Regions from separate parts of the Modestobacter sp. KNN46-3 genome, predicted to be linked through region 1. Evidence: predicted binding sites of a transcription regulator. Region 1 holds the regulator's gene; the other holds the start of a gene.
What was found. Region 1 encodes LexA, which represses DNA repair genes until DNA is damaged. Its sites were predicted from a motif close to TCGAACANNTGTTCGA; they were not measured.
Positions count from the first base shown of each region.

Region 1 (9,667 bases):
TCGGCGGTGACCAGCACCCGACGGCGCCGCCAGCGGTCGACCCAGGCACCGGCCGGGAGCCCGATGAGCAGGAAGGCGGCGGTCTCCAGGGCGGTCAGGACGCCCATCTCCAGCGGCGTCGCCTCCAGCAGCGAGACCGCCAGCACCGGCAGGGCCAGCAGGGTCACCTGGGTGCCCACTTGACTGACCGTCTCCGCGGCCCACAGCTGACGGAAGTCGTGGTGCCGCAGCAGGCTCCGGTCGCGGGTCACCGGCGCAGCCTCCCGCCACTGATCGGGGGAAGTCAATCACTGAGCCGTGTCGACGTCCTACGCTGCCGGGATGGACGAGCCGGAGGCCGGTGCGGGCGAGGCGGTGGCCGGTGCGGGGGCGCGGCGGTTCGCCGGGGAACGCCGACCGGCCACCGACGCCGAGGCGCGCGCCCTGGCCTCCGCCGTCCGGCTGCGGATCCTGCGGCTGTGCCTGGACGAGGCGCTGACCAACAAGGAGCTCGCCGCCCGGCTGGGCCGCAACCCGGCCACCGTGCTGCACCACGTCCGCACCCTCGTCGACACCGGCTTCCTGGTCGCCGAGAGCGCGCGGCGGGGCGCGCGGGGCGCCCGGGAGGTGCCCTACCGGGCGACCGGGAAGAGCTGGCTGATGGACCTCGAGGGCCGGCCGGCCCCGGCGCGGGACCCGCTGCTGGCGGCCTTCCTGGCCGAGGTCGCCGCAGTGGGGGAGAAGCGGCTGTCCAGCAGCCGGCTGGGTCTGCGGCTGGGCCCACCGGAGCTGGCGGAGTTCCGGGAGCGGCTGTACGGGTTGCTGGACGAGTACGCCACCCGACCGGCGGACCCGGACGCGGAGCGCTGGTCGCTGTACCTCGGGATGCATCCGGAGGCCTGAGGTGTTGTACCGGGCGATGACAACAAGTGATGTGACAAGTCGGTCGCCCCACGAGCAGGGGCGTGCCACGCTGGAGACGATGACGACAGCCCAGAACCGCGCGATCCTCGACCAGGCAGAGGCCCGGGCCGACAAGGCGCGCGCCAGTATGCCCGACACCAAGCCGGCACCGGCCGGTCAGTGGGACGCCGATGACGACACCACCGGCTCCTACGTCAAGGAGGAGCGCGGCGCACTGCGTCGGGTCGCGGGCCTCGGCACCGAGCTCACCGACGTCACCGAGGTCGAGTACCGGCAGCTCCGCCTCGAGCGGGTCGTCCTGGTCGGCGTCTGGACCGAGGGGACGGCGGCGGACGCGCAGCGCTCGCTGACCGAGCTCGCCGCGCTCGCCGAGACCGCCGGTTCCCAGGTGCTCGACGCGCTGATGCAGCGCCGGGACAAGCCGGACCCGGCCACCTACGTCGGCTCGGGCAAGGCCGCCGAGCTGCGCGAGGTCGTCGCCGCCACCGGCGCGGACACCGTGATCTGCGACGGGGAGCTGGCCCCCGGCCAGCTCAACCAGCTGGAGAAGGTGCTCAAGGTCAAGGTGGTCGACCGGACCGCCCTGATCCTGGACATCTTCGCCCAGCACGCCACCAGCCGAGAGGGCAAGGCCCAGGTCGAGCTGGCCCAGATGCAGTACATGCTGCCCCGGCTGCGTGGCTGGGGTGAGTCGCTGAGCCGGCAGGCCGGTGGCCGGGTCGCCGGCGGTGGCGGCATCGGCACCCGTGGTCCGGGTGAGACGAAGATCGAGACCGACCGGCGCCGGATCCGCTCTCGGGTGAGCAAGCTCCGCAAGGAGATCGCCGGCATGGCGACCGCCCGGACGACGCAGCGCAACTCCCGCGACCGCAACGCGACGCCGAGCGTCGCGATCGCCGGCTACACGAACGCCGGCAAGTCCAGCCTGCTCAACCAGCTCACCGGGGCCGGCGTGCTGGTCCAGGACGCACTGTTCGCCACCCTGGACCCGACGGTCCGCCGCGCGCAGACGCCCGAGGGGCGCGAGTACACGATGACCGACACCGTCGGCTTCGTGCGCCACCTGCCGCACCAGTTGGTCGACGCGTTCCGCTCCACGCTGGAGGAGGTGGCCGACGCCGACCTGCTCGTGCACGTCGTCGACGGTTCCGACTCCGACCCGCTGGGGCAGATCGACGCCGTGCACACGGTGCTCAACGAGATCGACGCGTCCGCCGTCCCGGAGCTGATCGTCGTGAACAAGGTCGACGCCATGACCGAGGAGGACATGCTGGCGCTGCGCCAGGCGCTCCCCGGGGCGATGTGGGTCTCGGCCCGGACGGGCGAGGGCATCGAGGCGCTGCGCGACGTGATCGCCCAGCGGCTCCCGCACCCGCACATCGACGTCGAGGTGCTCGTGCCCTACGACCGGGGCGACCTGGTCGCCCGGGTGCACCGGGACGGCGAGGTCGTCGAGGAGGCGCACGAGGCCGCCGGGACCCGGCTGACCGCGCGCGTCGACGCCGGCCTGGCGGCCCAGCTCGACGGTTTCGCCGCGCCGGCCACCGAGGACTGACCGAGGGCCCCGCTGCCGCTCGCACGCTCGTGCCGGGCTCCTGCAGCGGGGCCAGCGGACAGCCCGGCGGATCACGAGCAGGTCACGGCCCCGGTACCGTGACGCGGTGACCAGGGGATCGGTGGACCGGACGGCGACCGCTGCCGATCGACCGGTCGCACCGGTGGTGGGGGTGGGTCGGCCGCCGTGGTGGCTGCTCCTCCTCGCCGCCCTCGTCACCGTCGGGGTCACCGTCAACCTGCTCAGCCGCGGGTGGCTGGAACGGATGGACCTGCGGGTCTCCGAGGTGACCAGTGTGTGGGCGCTGCGGGACTCGTGGGCCTACTGGCCGATCTGGGTCGTCACCCAGATCGGCGGGCGGGTGACGATCCTGGTCGTGCTGGCCGGGCTGGTCGGTTGGCTGGCCGTGCGCCAGCGGACGCTGGTGCCGCTCGTCCGCGTGGTCGTCGCGTTGGCCCTGCTCACCACCGTGGTCTACGCGTTCAAGTGGGGCACCGGTCGCACGGCCCCGGCCTTCCCCGGGTCGTTCTTCCACGCGGACGGGGCCAGCTACCCCTCGGGGCACGTGGCGAACGCCGTCCTCATGTGGGGGGTGGCCCGGTGGCAGGCCGTCGAGTTCGGCCTGCCCGCGGGCGTGCAGCGGGCCACCTGGCTGCTCGGCGTGCTGGGGCCGGTGGCGACGGGTGTGGCCATGGTGGCGCTGGACTTCCACTGGGTCACCGATGCGGTGGTCGGGCTCTCGGTCGGACTGCTGCTGTTGGGCGTGGTTCACGCACTCGACGCTGTCGCGATGTCACGCTGGGTTCGTGCCAGAGTCGGCCGACCCCAGGCGTAGCCGCGCCCCCCGCCGCAGGACGGCCGGCGCGGTCCTCTGTGCGCCCGTCGGCCTGCTGGTCGCGCTGCTGCCCACCGGGTCGGCGGCCGCCGACGACGTGGCCGCCCCGTACGGCGAGCCGACCACCCGGTGCGAGATCACCGACCCGCGGCTCCCGGAGCTCTCCGGCCTGGCCAGCGCCGGGGAGTCGATGCTCGCGATGAACGACGGCGGCGACCGCGCCGAGGTGCTGGTGCTCGACGGGGCCTGTGCGGTGGGGGAGGTGCGCACGGCGGAGGTCGACCCGTACGACCCCGAGGACCTCGCCCTCGCCGCTGACGGGACCATCTGGCTCGCCGACATCGGGGACAACGCGCAGAGCCGGGAGACGGTGGCGCTGATCGGTCTGCGCCCCGACGGGACCACCGTGCTGACCAGGCTCACCTACCCCGACGGTGCGCACGACGCGGAGGCGCTCCTGCTCGCGCCCGACGGCACCCCGTACCTGGTGACCAAGGAGGTGCTGGGCGCGAGCTCCGTGTACCGCCCCGATGCGCCCCTCGCCGACGGAGCCACCGTGCCGATGAGCGAGGTGGCGGCGCTCGGGTTCACGTTGACCGGCACCCCGGGCGGCCCGGTGGGTCGGGCCGGCCAGTTGCTGGTCACCGGTGGCGCCGTGTCCGCGGACGGCTCGCGGATCGCCCTGCGGACCTACACCGACGCCTATGTCTGGCCGCTGAGCGGCTCGGACGTCGCCGGTGCGTTGGCCGGGCCCCCGGTGCGGGTGCCGTTGCCGGAGGCTCCGCAGGGTGAGGCCATCGCCTTCGCGGCGAACGACCGGGACCTGCTCGTCGCCGGCGAGGGGCTCCCTGCGGTGGTCACCCAGGTGTCGGCCACCGGTGACCTGACGGGGGCGGCCCCGGCGGAGCCCACCGAGGCTGCCGCCGGGTCGCTGGCGACCGCCGGTGGGGTCGAGCCGCTGACCGCCGGTCTCGTCGCCGCGGCCGTGGCCACCGTGCTCGTGTGGGTCGGCGGCAAGCTCCGGCGGCGCCCGGCCTGAGCACGAGCCCGGCGCCGCTGCCCGAGGTCAGACCCGGCGGAGCACGGTGACGACCCGGCCGAGGACCGTCGCGTCGTCGCCCGGGATGGGCTCGTACGCGGCGTTGTGTGGCATCAGCCACACGTGCCCGTCGCGCCGCTTGTAGGTCTTCACCGTCGCCTCGCCGTCGATCATCGCGGCGACGATCTCGCCGTTCTCCGCGGTCGGCTGCTGCCGGACGACGACCCAGTCGCCGTCGCAGATCGCCGCGTCGACCATCGAGTCGCCCGCGACCTTCAGCATGAACAGGGTGCCCTCGCCGACCAGCTCGCGGGGGAGGGGGAAGACGTCTTCGACCGCCTGCTCGGCCAGGACCGGACCACCGGCGGCGATCCGGCCGACGAGGGGCACGTACGTGGGTCGGGGGGCGGAGGCGTCGTCGACGCCACTGGCTGCGCCGGACCCGGCCAGTGCCTCGGCCGCGGTCTCGTTCGTCGTCGTCGCGGTGCCGTCGCCGGGGAGGCGCACGTCGAGTGCGCGCGGCCGGTTCGGGTCACGGCGCAGCCAGCCCTTGCGCTGCAGCACCGACAACTGGTGGGCCACGGACGAGGCGGAGGAGAGGCCGACCGCCTCGCCGATCTCGCGGACCGAGGGCGGGTAGCCGCGACGCTCGATCGAGTCACGGATGACCTCGAGCACCCGGCGCTGCCGCTGGGTCAGGCCGTCGCCGTCGGCGGCCCGGTCGGGGAACTCCCGCACCGCCGCACCCGCTCCCGCCGCAGCGGTGGGCGCTGCGCCGTCGGCTGATGCCGTGCCGGACGCTCCACGCCGCGAAGGGCTCTTGCCGCCGCGCGCCTTCGGGCCGTCGACCGCCATGTGTCCTCCTCGTCCGGCTGCCTCGGCAGCAGTCCCCGGTGGCGCCCTGCCGTACCGACGGCCGTGTCGCCACGGCGAGCCGGGACCGCGGACGCCGTCCTCGATCGCCTCGGAACCGTATCGCCTCCGGCCGCTCCGTTCAAACAGGTGTTCGAAGAAGTCGCCGTGTCGGCGTGTTCCTGTCGGTGGCGTGCGGTAGACATCGCCCAGACGTTCCGTTCGAACGTCTGTTCGACAACCCGGTACCGCGAGACCCCTGGAGCACCCCGATGGCCAGTCCGCAGCTCGAGCTCCCCGTGGCCGCCCCGGCCTCGATGGCGGTCGTGCTCCCGTTCCCGGGGGCGCGTCAGGTGGCGCGCTCGCCCCGGTCCGTGGTGCACGGTCAGCCTGCACCCCTGCCCCGGGTGGCTCGTCCGGCGGCGGGCCGGCGAGGCGCCGGGCAGCCCGACGTGCGCCCTGGTCGACTGGTCGGCGTCGCGGGCGGGGCTGGGGTGGGCGGCGCGGGCTGCGCGAGGCGCACGGGAGCGGTCGGCGGTGCCGTCGCCCCCGGTGCGCAAGCGCCGTTGCGGCTGACCCGGCGCGGGCGGCGAGTGGTCGCCGGGCTGTCCATCGCCTTCGGGGTGTCCGTCGCCGCGGTGACGTTCGCCGCCGAGTCCGGCGGCCCCGGCGGCGGCCTGGAGCTGGCCGGTTCGACGACGGTCGTCGTCCAGTCCGGGGACACCCTGTGGTCGATCGCCGGCGAGATCGCCCCGGAGGAGGACCGGCGTGCCGTCGTCGACGCGCTCCTCGACGTGAACGGGCTCTCCGACGTCGACCTCGTGCCCGGCCAGGTGCTCGAGCTGCCCTGACCGGCGGCGCGCTGGGGCACGCCCCGGTGTGAAGGGCCCGTCAGAGGCCCTGGTGGTTGTGGCGGGAGGGGCTCCGAGGGGCGCCCGGGTCAGATGCGGAAGACGACACGCTCGCCAGGGCTTGCACACCTGTAGGGGTGGTCGTACGGTTCCACCACAACATCTAGTAGTTACAGAGCTGTAAGCCATCCACAGCCGTTCCACACGTTGTCCCCGGCGCATCCACCGGATGTCCCCGGCGCAGTCCACAGCACGGCCATCGGGTCAGGGCCCGGTCACGGTGTCACGACGCCGCGGCGAGACCTCGCGCGACACCTCGGGAAGGAGGAGATCGACATGCGCTGTCCCTTCTGCCACAACCCCGACAGCCGGGTCATCGACTCGCGGGAGACCGACGAGGGGGCGACCACCCGCCGTCGACGCTCCTGCCCGGGCTGCGGCCGCCGCTTCACCACCGTGGAGGAGGCCGTCCTCGCCGTCGTCAAGCGCAGCGGCGTGAGCGAGCCCTTCGCCCGCGGCAAGGTCGTCGCCGGGGTGCGGCGGGCCTGCCAAGGGCGGCCGGTCGACGAGCACCAGCTGGCCCTGCTGGCCCAGCAGGTCGAGGACGCGGTGCGGGCCACCGGCTGCGCCGAGATCCCCAGCCACGAGGTCGGTCTGGCCATCCTCGGTCCGCTGCGCGACCTCGACGAGGTCGCCTACCTCCGCTTCGCCAGCGTCTACCGCAGCTTCTCCTCGGTCGCCGACTTCGAGAAGGAGATCGCCGAGCTGCGCGCCGCACCGGCCCGGAGCACTCCCCGTGCCGGTGACGCGCCAGCCGTCGAGCGCGACGCCGTCGACGGCGACCAGGAGACCTCCGCGACCGAGAGCCCCGCGACCGGGACCGCCACCCGCCGGCGAGCCACCGAGCGGCCGCGACCGGCCGACACCGGCCCATGAGAACTGTCCGACCCCTCCGCTAGACAGGTCTCGACGAGGAGACCGCACGACCCGGCTCCGGCACCCGCCGGCTTCCCCAGCCGCTCCGCCCGCACCACCGCACCAGTCCGACCCAGGGAGCCCTCGCACGATGACCGAGACAGCCGACCGCCTCACCACCAGCCGGAACCGCCGCACCGCCAAGGCCCCCAGCCGGGGGAAGGGCCTGAAGGTCAAGCGCGTGTTCACCACCGCGGGGGTGCACCCCTACGACGAGGTCGTGTGGGAGCGCCGCGACGTCGTCATGACCAACTGGCGGGACGGCTCGATCAACTTCGAGCAGCGCGGGGTCGAGTTCCCGGCCGAGTGGAGCATCAACGCCACCAACATCGTCACCACCAAGTACTTCCGGGGCGCGGTCGGCAGCTCCCAGCGCGAGACGAGCCTGCGGCAGCTCATCGACCGGGTCGTCCTGACCTACGGCGCGGCCGGGCGTGAGCACGACTACTTCGCCAGCGAGGGCGACGCCGAGGTCTTCGAGCACGAGCTGACCTGGATGCTGCTGCACCAGGTGTTCAGCTTCAACTCGCCCGTCTGGTTCAACGTGGGCACGGCCTCCCCGCAGCAGGTCAGCGCCTGCTTCATCCTGGCCGTCGACGACACGATGGACTCGATCCTGAACTGGTACCGGGAAGAGGGCCTGATCTTCAAGGGCGGCTCCGGCGCCGGGCTCAACCTCTCCCGCATCCGCTCCTCCAAGGAGCTGCTCTCCTCCGGCGGCACGGCCTCCGGGCCGGTCTCCTTCATGCGCGGGGCCGACGCCTCCGCGGGCACGATCAAGTCCGGTGGCGCCACCCGCCGCGCGGCGAAGATGGTCGTCCTCGACATCGACCACCCCGACATCGAGGAGTTCATCGAGACCAAGGCGCGCGAGGAGGACAAGATCCGCGCGCTGCGGGACGCCGGGTACGACATGGACCTGGGCGGCAAGGACATCACCAGCGTCCAGTACCAGAACGCCAACAACTCCGTCCGGGTCAACGACGAGTTCATGCGCGCGGTCGAGGAGGGCACCGACTTCGGGCTGCGGGCCCGCGGCGACGGCTCGGTGATCGAGACCGTCGACGCCCGTGAGCTGTTCGGCAAGGTCACCAAGGCGGCCTGGGAGTGTGCTGACCCGGGCATCCAGTACGACGACACCATCAACGACTGGCACACCAACCCCGAGACGGGGCGGATCAACGCCTCGAACCCGTGCTCGGAGTACATGAGCCTCGACAACAGCTCGTGCAACCTGGCGTCGCTGAACCTCATGAAGTTCCTCAAGGACGACGGCACGTTCGACTCCAAGAACTTCGTGAAGGCCGTCGAGCTGATCATCACCGCGATGGACATCTCGATCTGCTTCGCCGACTTCCCGACCGCCCCGATCGGTGAGACCACCCGGGCCTACCGCCAGCTGGGCATCGGCTACGCCAACCTCGGCGCGATGCTCATGGCCACCGGTCACGCCTACGACTCCCGCGGCGGGCAGTCGCTGGCCGCCGCCATCACCTCGCTGATGACCGGTACCGCCTACCGTCGCTCGGCCGAGCTGGCCGGGGTCGTCGGTGCCTACGACGGCTACGCCCGCAACGCCGACGCCCATGCCCGGGTCATGCGCAAGCACGCTGCCGCCAACGACGCGATCCGCCCGGTCGGCGCCGACGATGCCGACGTGCTCAAGGCCGCGACCGCCGAGTGGCAGGAGTGCCTGGCGATCGGCACCGAGAACGGCTGGCGCAACGCGCAGGCCTCCGTGCTGGCCCCCACCGGCACGATCGGCTTCATGATGGACTGCGACACGACCGGCATCGAGCCGGACTTCTCGCTGGTCAAGTTCAAGAAGCTGGTCGGCGGCGGCTCCATGCAGATCGTCAACCAGACGGTGCCGCGGGCGCTGAAGAGCCTGGGCTACCAGGACGAGCAGGTCGAGGCGATCGTCGAGTACATCGCCGAGCACGGCCACGTCGTCGACGCCCCGAGCCTGCGCCCGGAGCACTACGAGGTGTTCGACTGCGCGATGGGCGAGCGGTCCATCTCCCCGATGGGCCACGTGCGCATGATGGCCGCGGTGCAGCCGTTCATCTCCGGCGCGATCAGCAAGACGGTGAACATGCCGGAGTCGGCGACCGTCGAGGAGGTCGCGGACATCTACTTCCAGGGCTGGAAGATGGGCATCAAGGCGCTGGCCATCTACCGCGACAACTGCAAGGTCGGTCAGCCGCTGTCCGGTGGCAAGGGCAAGAACGACGGCACCAAGGACGAGGCTCCGATCGCGGAGGCCGCCCCGGCCACCGCGCTGGCGCACCCGGTGCGCAAGCGGCTGCCGAAGAAGCGGACCAGCGTCACCACGTCGTTCAGCGTCGCCGGTGCCGAGGGCTACATGACCGCCGGGATGTACGAGGACGGCAGCCTGGGTGAGGTCTTCCTCAAGCTCGGCAAGCAGGGCTCGACCCTGGCCGGCGTGATGGACGCCTTCTCGATCGGGATCTCCCTGGCCCTGCAGCACGGGGTGCCGCTGGAGACCTACATCCAGAAGTTCACCAACATGCGGTTCGAGCCGGCCGGCATGACCGACGACCCGGACATCCGGATCGCCCAGTCGGTGATGGACTACATCTTCCGTCGCCTGGCGCTGGACCACCTGCCGGTGGAGAAGCGCGCCAACCTGGGCA
Region 1 is NZ_JAAKGN010000073.1:7,376-17,042, reverse strand. It holds gene G5C62_RS15625 (MFS transporter) at 1-251, opposite strand, end outside; gene G5C62_RS15620 (transcriptional regulator) at 322-882, shown strand; gene hflX (GTPase HflX) at 962-2,458, shown strand; gene G5C62_RS15610 (phosphatase PAP2 family protein) at 2,565-3,293, shown strand; gene G5C62_RS15605 (hypothetical protein) at 3,265-4,332, shown strand; gene lexA (transcriptional repressor LexA) at 4,360-5,187, opposite strand; gene G5C62_RS15595 (LysM peptidoglycan-binding domain-containing protein) at 5,457-6,035, shown strand; gene nrdR (transcriptional regulator NrdR) at 6,372-6,971, shown strand; gene G5C62_RS15585 (vitamin B12-dependent ribonucleotide reductase) at 7,102-9,667, shown strand, end outside.

Region 2 (6,107 bases), on a different contig from region 1:
CGGAGAACTTCTCGGTGATCGAGGGGCTGGCCGACTCCCTCGGTGGCGCCGTCGGCGCCTCCCGCGCCGCCGTCGACTCCGGCTTCTACCCGCACTCCTTCCAGGTCGGGCAGACCGGCAAGACGGTCTCGCCGCAGCTGTACATCGCGGTGGGCATCTCCGGGGCGATCCAGCACCGGGCCGGCATGCAGACCTCGAAGACCATCGTCGCGGTGAACAAGGACCCCGAGGCGCCGATCTTCGAGCTCGCCGACTTCGGCGTGGTGGGCGACCTGTTCACCGTCGTCCCGGCGGCCACCGAGCAGATCAGCGCCCGCAAGTAGCAGGAGGACCCTCCTGCTCCCTCGCGACGAGGGGCCGCAGGAGGGTCGCCCCAGCACGTCGCGTCGGGCGCCGGCCTCCGGGTCGGCGCTCGGCGCACGTCGCGGCCACAGGCACGAGGAGGCGGGAAGGCCGTGCGCACTTCCACCTGTCGGACACGATCGGGTTGCCCCCGGCGGGCGAGGCCTACGCTGGCTCTGCCATGACCTACCTCGACCACGCGGCGACGACCCCGATGCTGCCGGTCGCGCTCGCGGCCATGACCGAGCAGCTGGCCCGGGTGGGCAACGCCTCCTCCCTGCACGCCAGCGGCCGCGAGGCCCGGCGGGTGGCCGAGCAGTCGCGGGAGCGCCTGGCCGCCGCCCTGGGGGCGCGGCCGTCGGAGGTGCTGTTCACCGGTGGTGGCACCGAGGGGGACAACCTCGCGGTCAAGGGGCTGTACTGGGCCCGCCGCACCGCCGACCAGGGACGTCGCCGGATCGTGGCCAGCCCGGCCGAGCACCACGCCGTCCTCGACAGCGTCGAGTGGCTGGAGAAGCACGAGGGCGCCGAGGTCACCTGGCTGCGGGTCGAGCCGACCGGCCGGGTCACCGCCGACGCGCTGGCCGACGCCCTCGGCGACGGGGGGGACGTCGCCCTGGCCACCGTCATGTGGGCGAACAACGAGATCGGCGCCGTCAGCGACCTGACCGCGCTGGCCGCCGTCGCCCACGAGGTCGCGGTGCCGTTGCACACCGACGCGGTGCAGGCGATCGGCCAGTCGCCGCTGGACTTCGCCGCCAGCGGCGTCGACGCCCTGACCATGACCGGGCACAAGGTGGGTGGCCCGATGGGCGCCGGTGCGTTGCTGCTGCGCCGGGACGCCGAGTGCACCCCGCTGCTGCACGGTGGCGGGCAGGAGCGCGACGTCCGGTCCGGCACCCTGGACGTCGCCGCGATCGTCGGGCTGGCCGCGGCCACCCACGCCACGGTCGCGGACCGGGCCGAGCGCACGGCGCGGGTGGCCGCGCTGCGCGACCGACTGGTCGCCGGGGTGGTCACCGAGGTGCCCAACGCCCAGCTCAACGGCCCACCGCTGGACGACGTGGTGGCCGGTGGTCCCGGGCGGCTCCCGGGCAACGCACACCTGTCCTTCCCCGGTGCGGAGGGCGACGCGCTGCTCATGCTGCTGGACGCCCGGGGCATCGAGTGCTCGACCGGGTCGGCCTGCAGCGCAGGCGTCGCCCGGCCCAGCCACGTGCTGCTGGCCGCCGGCGCCGACCCCGCCCGGGCCCGCAGCTCGCTGCGGTTCAGCCTGGGGCACACCTCGACCGACGCCGACGTCGACGCACTGCTCGAGGTGATCGGCCCGGTCGTGGAGCGGGCCCGTCGGGCCGGGACCGGGCGGCACTGAGATGCGACTGATCGCCGCCATGAGCGGGGGAGTGGACTCCGCGGTCGCCGCCGCACTCGCCGTCGAGGCGGGGCACGACGTCACCGGCGTGCACCTGGCGCTCTCACCCGACCGGCAGACGCTGCGCAGCGGTGCCCGAGGGTGCTGCAGCGTCGAGGACTCCCACGACGCCCGGCGGGTCGCCGACGAGCTGGGCATCCCGTTCTACGTCTGGGACCTGGCCGACCGGTTCCGTGAGGACGTCATCGACGACTTCGTCGCCGAGTACGCCGCCGGCCGGACCCCGAACCCCTGCCTGCGCTGCAACGAGAAGATCAAGTTCTCCGCCGTGCTCGACCGGGCCCGGGCGCTGGGCTTCGATGCCGTCGTCACCGGGCACCACGCCCGGCTGGCCGACGGCGAGCTGCGTCGCTCGGTCGCCCCGGCGAAGGACCAGTCCTACGTGCTCGGCGTGCTCACCGCCGAGCAGTTGGCCGGCGCCGTCTTCCCACTCGGCTCGATGACCAAGGAGCGGGTGCGGGAGCTGGCGGCCGAGCGCGGCTACGCGGTGGCCACCAAGCCGGACTCGCACGACATCTGCTTCATCTCCGACGGCGACACCCGCGGCTTCCTCGCCCGGAAGCTGGGTGAGCAGCCCGGCCCGGTCGTCGACGCCGCCACCGGCCAGACCGTCGGGACGCACGCCGGCGCGCACGGCTTCACCATCGGCCAGCGTCGTGGGCTGGGTGTCACCGTCGGTGACCAGCGCCCGCGGTACGTGCTCGGGATCGAGCCGGTCAGCCGCACCGTGACGATCGGCACGGCGGACCAGGCGGAGGTCGACGAGGTGCGCACCGGGACGCCCACCTGGACCGGGCCGGTGCCCGACCTGCCGTTCCGGGCCCAGGTGCAGCTGCGCGCCCACGCCACGCCGGTCGCCTGCGAGGTCTCCCTCGCCGACGACGGTGGGCTGTGCCTCGTGCTGGGGGAGCGCCAGCGCGGAGTGGCCCCGGGCCAGTCGGCCGTGCTGTACGCACCGGACGCCGAGCGGGGTGACCTGGTGCTCGGACAGGGCACCGTGATGCGCGCCGGTGAACGGCCGGAGACCGCACTGAGCTGACCGTCGCCGGTGCCGGCGGGACGGCGGGCTACGGTCGGCACGTGACCTCGGCGACGCACTTCCCGGACGACAGCAGTGAGCCGGGCGCCGACGGCGAGGTGCGGTCGGCGCTCCCGGTGTGGGGGCCGGCCACCGGGGTCGGGTCCCTGCCCGGCACCGACCCGGTCGAGGCGATGCGGCTGGTCGTCGGCGAGCTGCCGGACCTCCCGCACCTGCCCGAGCTGCCCGGCCGCGGCGCCGGGTCGGACCTGATCGGTCGCGCGGCCGCACTGCTGGTCGACCTCTACGTGGACCTCACCCCGGCTGGCTGGCGGCTGGTCGCCCGTCCGGGCGCCGACCTGCGCCGGGCCCGGGAGGCACTGGCCCGCGACCTGGACGCCCTCTACGAGGTGGCCGAGCGCTACGTGGGGCCGTTGAAGATCCAGGTGACCGGTCCGTGGACCCTGGCCGCCGGGCTGGAGCGCAGCCGTGGCGACCGGGCCGTGGTGGACGCCGGGGCGCGCCGCGACCTGGCGCAGTCCCTCGCCGAGGGGATCGGTGCCCACGTCGCGGCCGTCTCCGCCCGGGTGCCCGGGGCCTCGGTCCTGGTGCAGCTGGACGAGCCGTCGGTGCCCGCCGTGCTGCAGGGCGGCCTGCCCACCGTCAGCGGCTTCGGCAAGCTGTCGGCGATCGAGTCGAACGTCGTGGAGGAGCAGCTCGCCGGGCTCGTCCGCCAGGTGTCGGCGCCGGTCGTGGTGCACTGCTGTGTCCAGCGCGCTCCGCTCGACCTCTTCCGGGCCGCCGGGGCGCAGGGGCTCTCCTTCGACCTGGGCCTGGTGCAGGACCTCGACGCCGTCGGCACCGCCATCGAGGCGGGCACCCACCTGCTCGTGGGCGTCGTCCCCGGCACCGACACCGACCTGGGCCGGCCGAAGGCGACCGCCAGCCGCGTGCAGGCCTGGTGGCGGGAGCTGGGGTTTCCGGCCGAGGAGCTGGCCGGCGCGGTGACGCTCACCCCGTCCTGCGGCCTGGCCGGGGCGAGTCAGGGCTACGCCCGGACGGCGATGGCACACGTCCGCGAGGCCGCGAAGTACCTGCTGCCGGAGTGACGCCCCGGTCGAGCCCAGGCTGCCGACCTCGCTGACCGGGCTCCGTCGTCTCCGTGAGCGCCCACTGGGCGGCGGCATCCCGCGCCTGCGCCGACGTGGCGCGGCGGTCGTCGAGGAGCGGCTGGAGAGCGCGGTCGACACCGAGTGCACCAGGCAATGGTGTCGTCCGGGGCGGTGGCGGGTGTGCTGGACCGACCCTGTCAAGGGGCGACGGCAATCTGTGGACAGGCCTCTGACCTGCATCTTAGTGTTGCTCGGGGTCCTCGACGGCGGTAGTATTCGTACAAGCGTTCGAATGCTGTAGGAGGTGTCGTGAGCGAGTTGATGTCGGCTCTGGACGCCCTCGCGTCGGACGATCTCCACTCGCTCACGGACGGGCAGGTGCTGGACCGGACGGCGTTCCTGGTGCAACTGGTCAACCGTGCGTCGGCGGAGTTGACCCGCACGGTCCGGCGCGCGGACTCCACGCAGGCGGCGGAGCGCGACGGGTTGAAGTCGATGCGGTCATGGCTGATCGGGCACGCGCGGCTGTCGCAGGCGGAGGCGTCGCGGATCCTGCGGTCGGGGCGGGCGTTGGAGCACTTCCCGGCGCTGGCGGCCGGGTTCGCCGACGGGCAGATCACCGCGGCGCAGGTGGACGTGGTCGCCGGTGCCGTGGGGGAGCGGGAGCGGGCGCAGGCCGCCGAGCAGGGCATCGACCTGGCCGCGTTCGACCAGGTGTGGGCGCGCGTGGCGGCCGAGTCGCCGCACCAGTCGCTGGTCGCCGCGGTGCAGGCATTCGAGGACGCGCTGGACCCCGACGGCCCGGAGCCGGATGCGACGGAGGGTCGCCGGCTCGCGATCGCCAAGCACGCCGACGGCAGCATCACCGGCCGGTTCGACCTGGATGCGGTGGGTGGGGAGAAGGTGCAGGCGGCGATCGAGTCGATCGTGCAGGCCGACCGCCCCAAGGGTGATGCGCGGACCCGGGCGCAGCAGAACGCCGACGCGCTCGTCCAGCTGTGTGACAACCAGTTGGCCAGCGGTCAGCTGCCGATCCTGCGCACGGTGAAGCCGCACGTTGTGGTCGGCATCGACCTCGATGACCTGGTCGACCCGGCCATGGGTGCCGGTGCGGCGGGGATGGGTTTCGGGGCGACGATCTCCGCGGCGCGGGCTCGCTACCTGGCTTGTGACGGCAGCATCTCCCGGATCGTGATGGGTTCCGACGGCGTGCCCCTCGAGCTCGGCCGGGACCACCGGGTGGTCACCCCCGGGCTGCGGAAGGCCGTCGAGCGGCGGGACAAGGCCTGTGTGTTCGCCGGCTGTGGGGCCCCGTCCTGGTGGTGCGACGTCCACCACCTCATCCACTGGCTGCACGGCGGCGAGACCTCGCTGGGGAACTCAGCGTTGTTGTGCGAACGGCACCACACCAAGGTCCACCACGGCTTCCGGGTGGAACGCCCACCGGACGGGCGATGGCGCACCTACCGCCCCGACGGCACCGAGATCCTCATCGGGCTACCGCTGTAGCAGCGTAGGAGGCTGCTCGTCGGGCTACCGCTGTAGCGGCGTAGGAGGCTGCTCGCTGCCCGAGGTGGCGCGCTGCCGTTTCCCGTCGGAGCCGCCGGATAACGTCTCGTCCGTGAGCAGCGAGGCAGGGGAGCAGGACACGGTGGAGCTGGCCGACCAGCCCACGGTCGAGGCGGCCGTCGACCGGGAGGACGTCACCGAGGTGCCCGACGAGGCCCGCACCCGGCACCGCGACCTGTCCGAGGAGCTCGACCGGTACGCCTTCGCCTACTACGTGCAGGACGCCCCGCTGGTCAGCGACGGCCAGTACGACGAGCTGATGGGCGAGCTCAAGGCGTTGGAGGCCGCCCACCCCGCTCTGCTGACACCGGAGTCGCCCAGCCAGAAGGTCAACGGCGGCTTCGGCGCCACCTTCGCCCCGGTCGCCCACCCGGAGCGGATGCAGAGCCTGGACAACGCCTTCTCCTCCGACGAGCTCTCCGCCTGGGCCGCCCGCGCGGAGCGGGACGGTGCCGCCGGCGCCGGCTACCTCTGCGAGCTGAAGGTCGACGGGCTGGCCATCGACCTGGTGTACGAACGCGGCCGACTGATCGGTGCGGCCACCCGCGGCGACGGGACGACGGGGGAGGACGTCACCGCGAACGTGCGCACCCTGGCCGTCGTCCCCCAGCAGCTGACCGGCGACGACGTGCCG
Region 2 is NZ_JAAKGN010000029.1:8,605-14,711, reverse strand. It holds gene G5C62_RS09055 (electron transfer flavoprotein subunit alpha/FixB family protein) at 1-323, shown strand, start outside; gene G5C62_RS09050 (cysteine desulfurase family protein) at 524-1,714, shown strand; gene mnmA (tRNA 2-thiouridine(34) synthase MnmA) at 1,716-2,813, shown strand; gene G5C62_RS09040 (methionine synthase) at 2,855-3,901, shown strand; gene G5C62_RS09035 (HNH endonuclease signature motif containing protein) at 4,214-5,413, shown strand; gene ligA (NAD-dependent DNA ligase LigA) at 5,526-6,107, shown strand, end outside.
Region 2: the regulator LexA is predicted to act here: its motif matches at 4,181-4,196, upstream of G5C62_RS09035 (HNH endonuclease signature motif containing protein).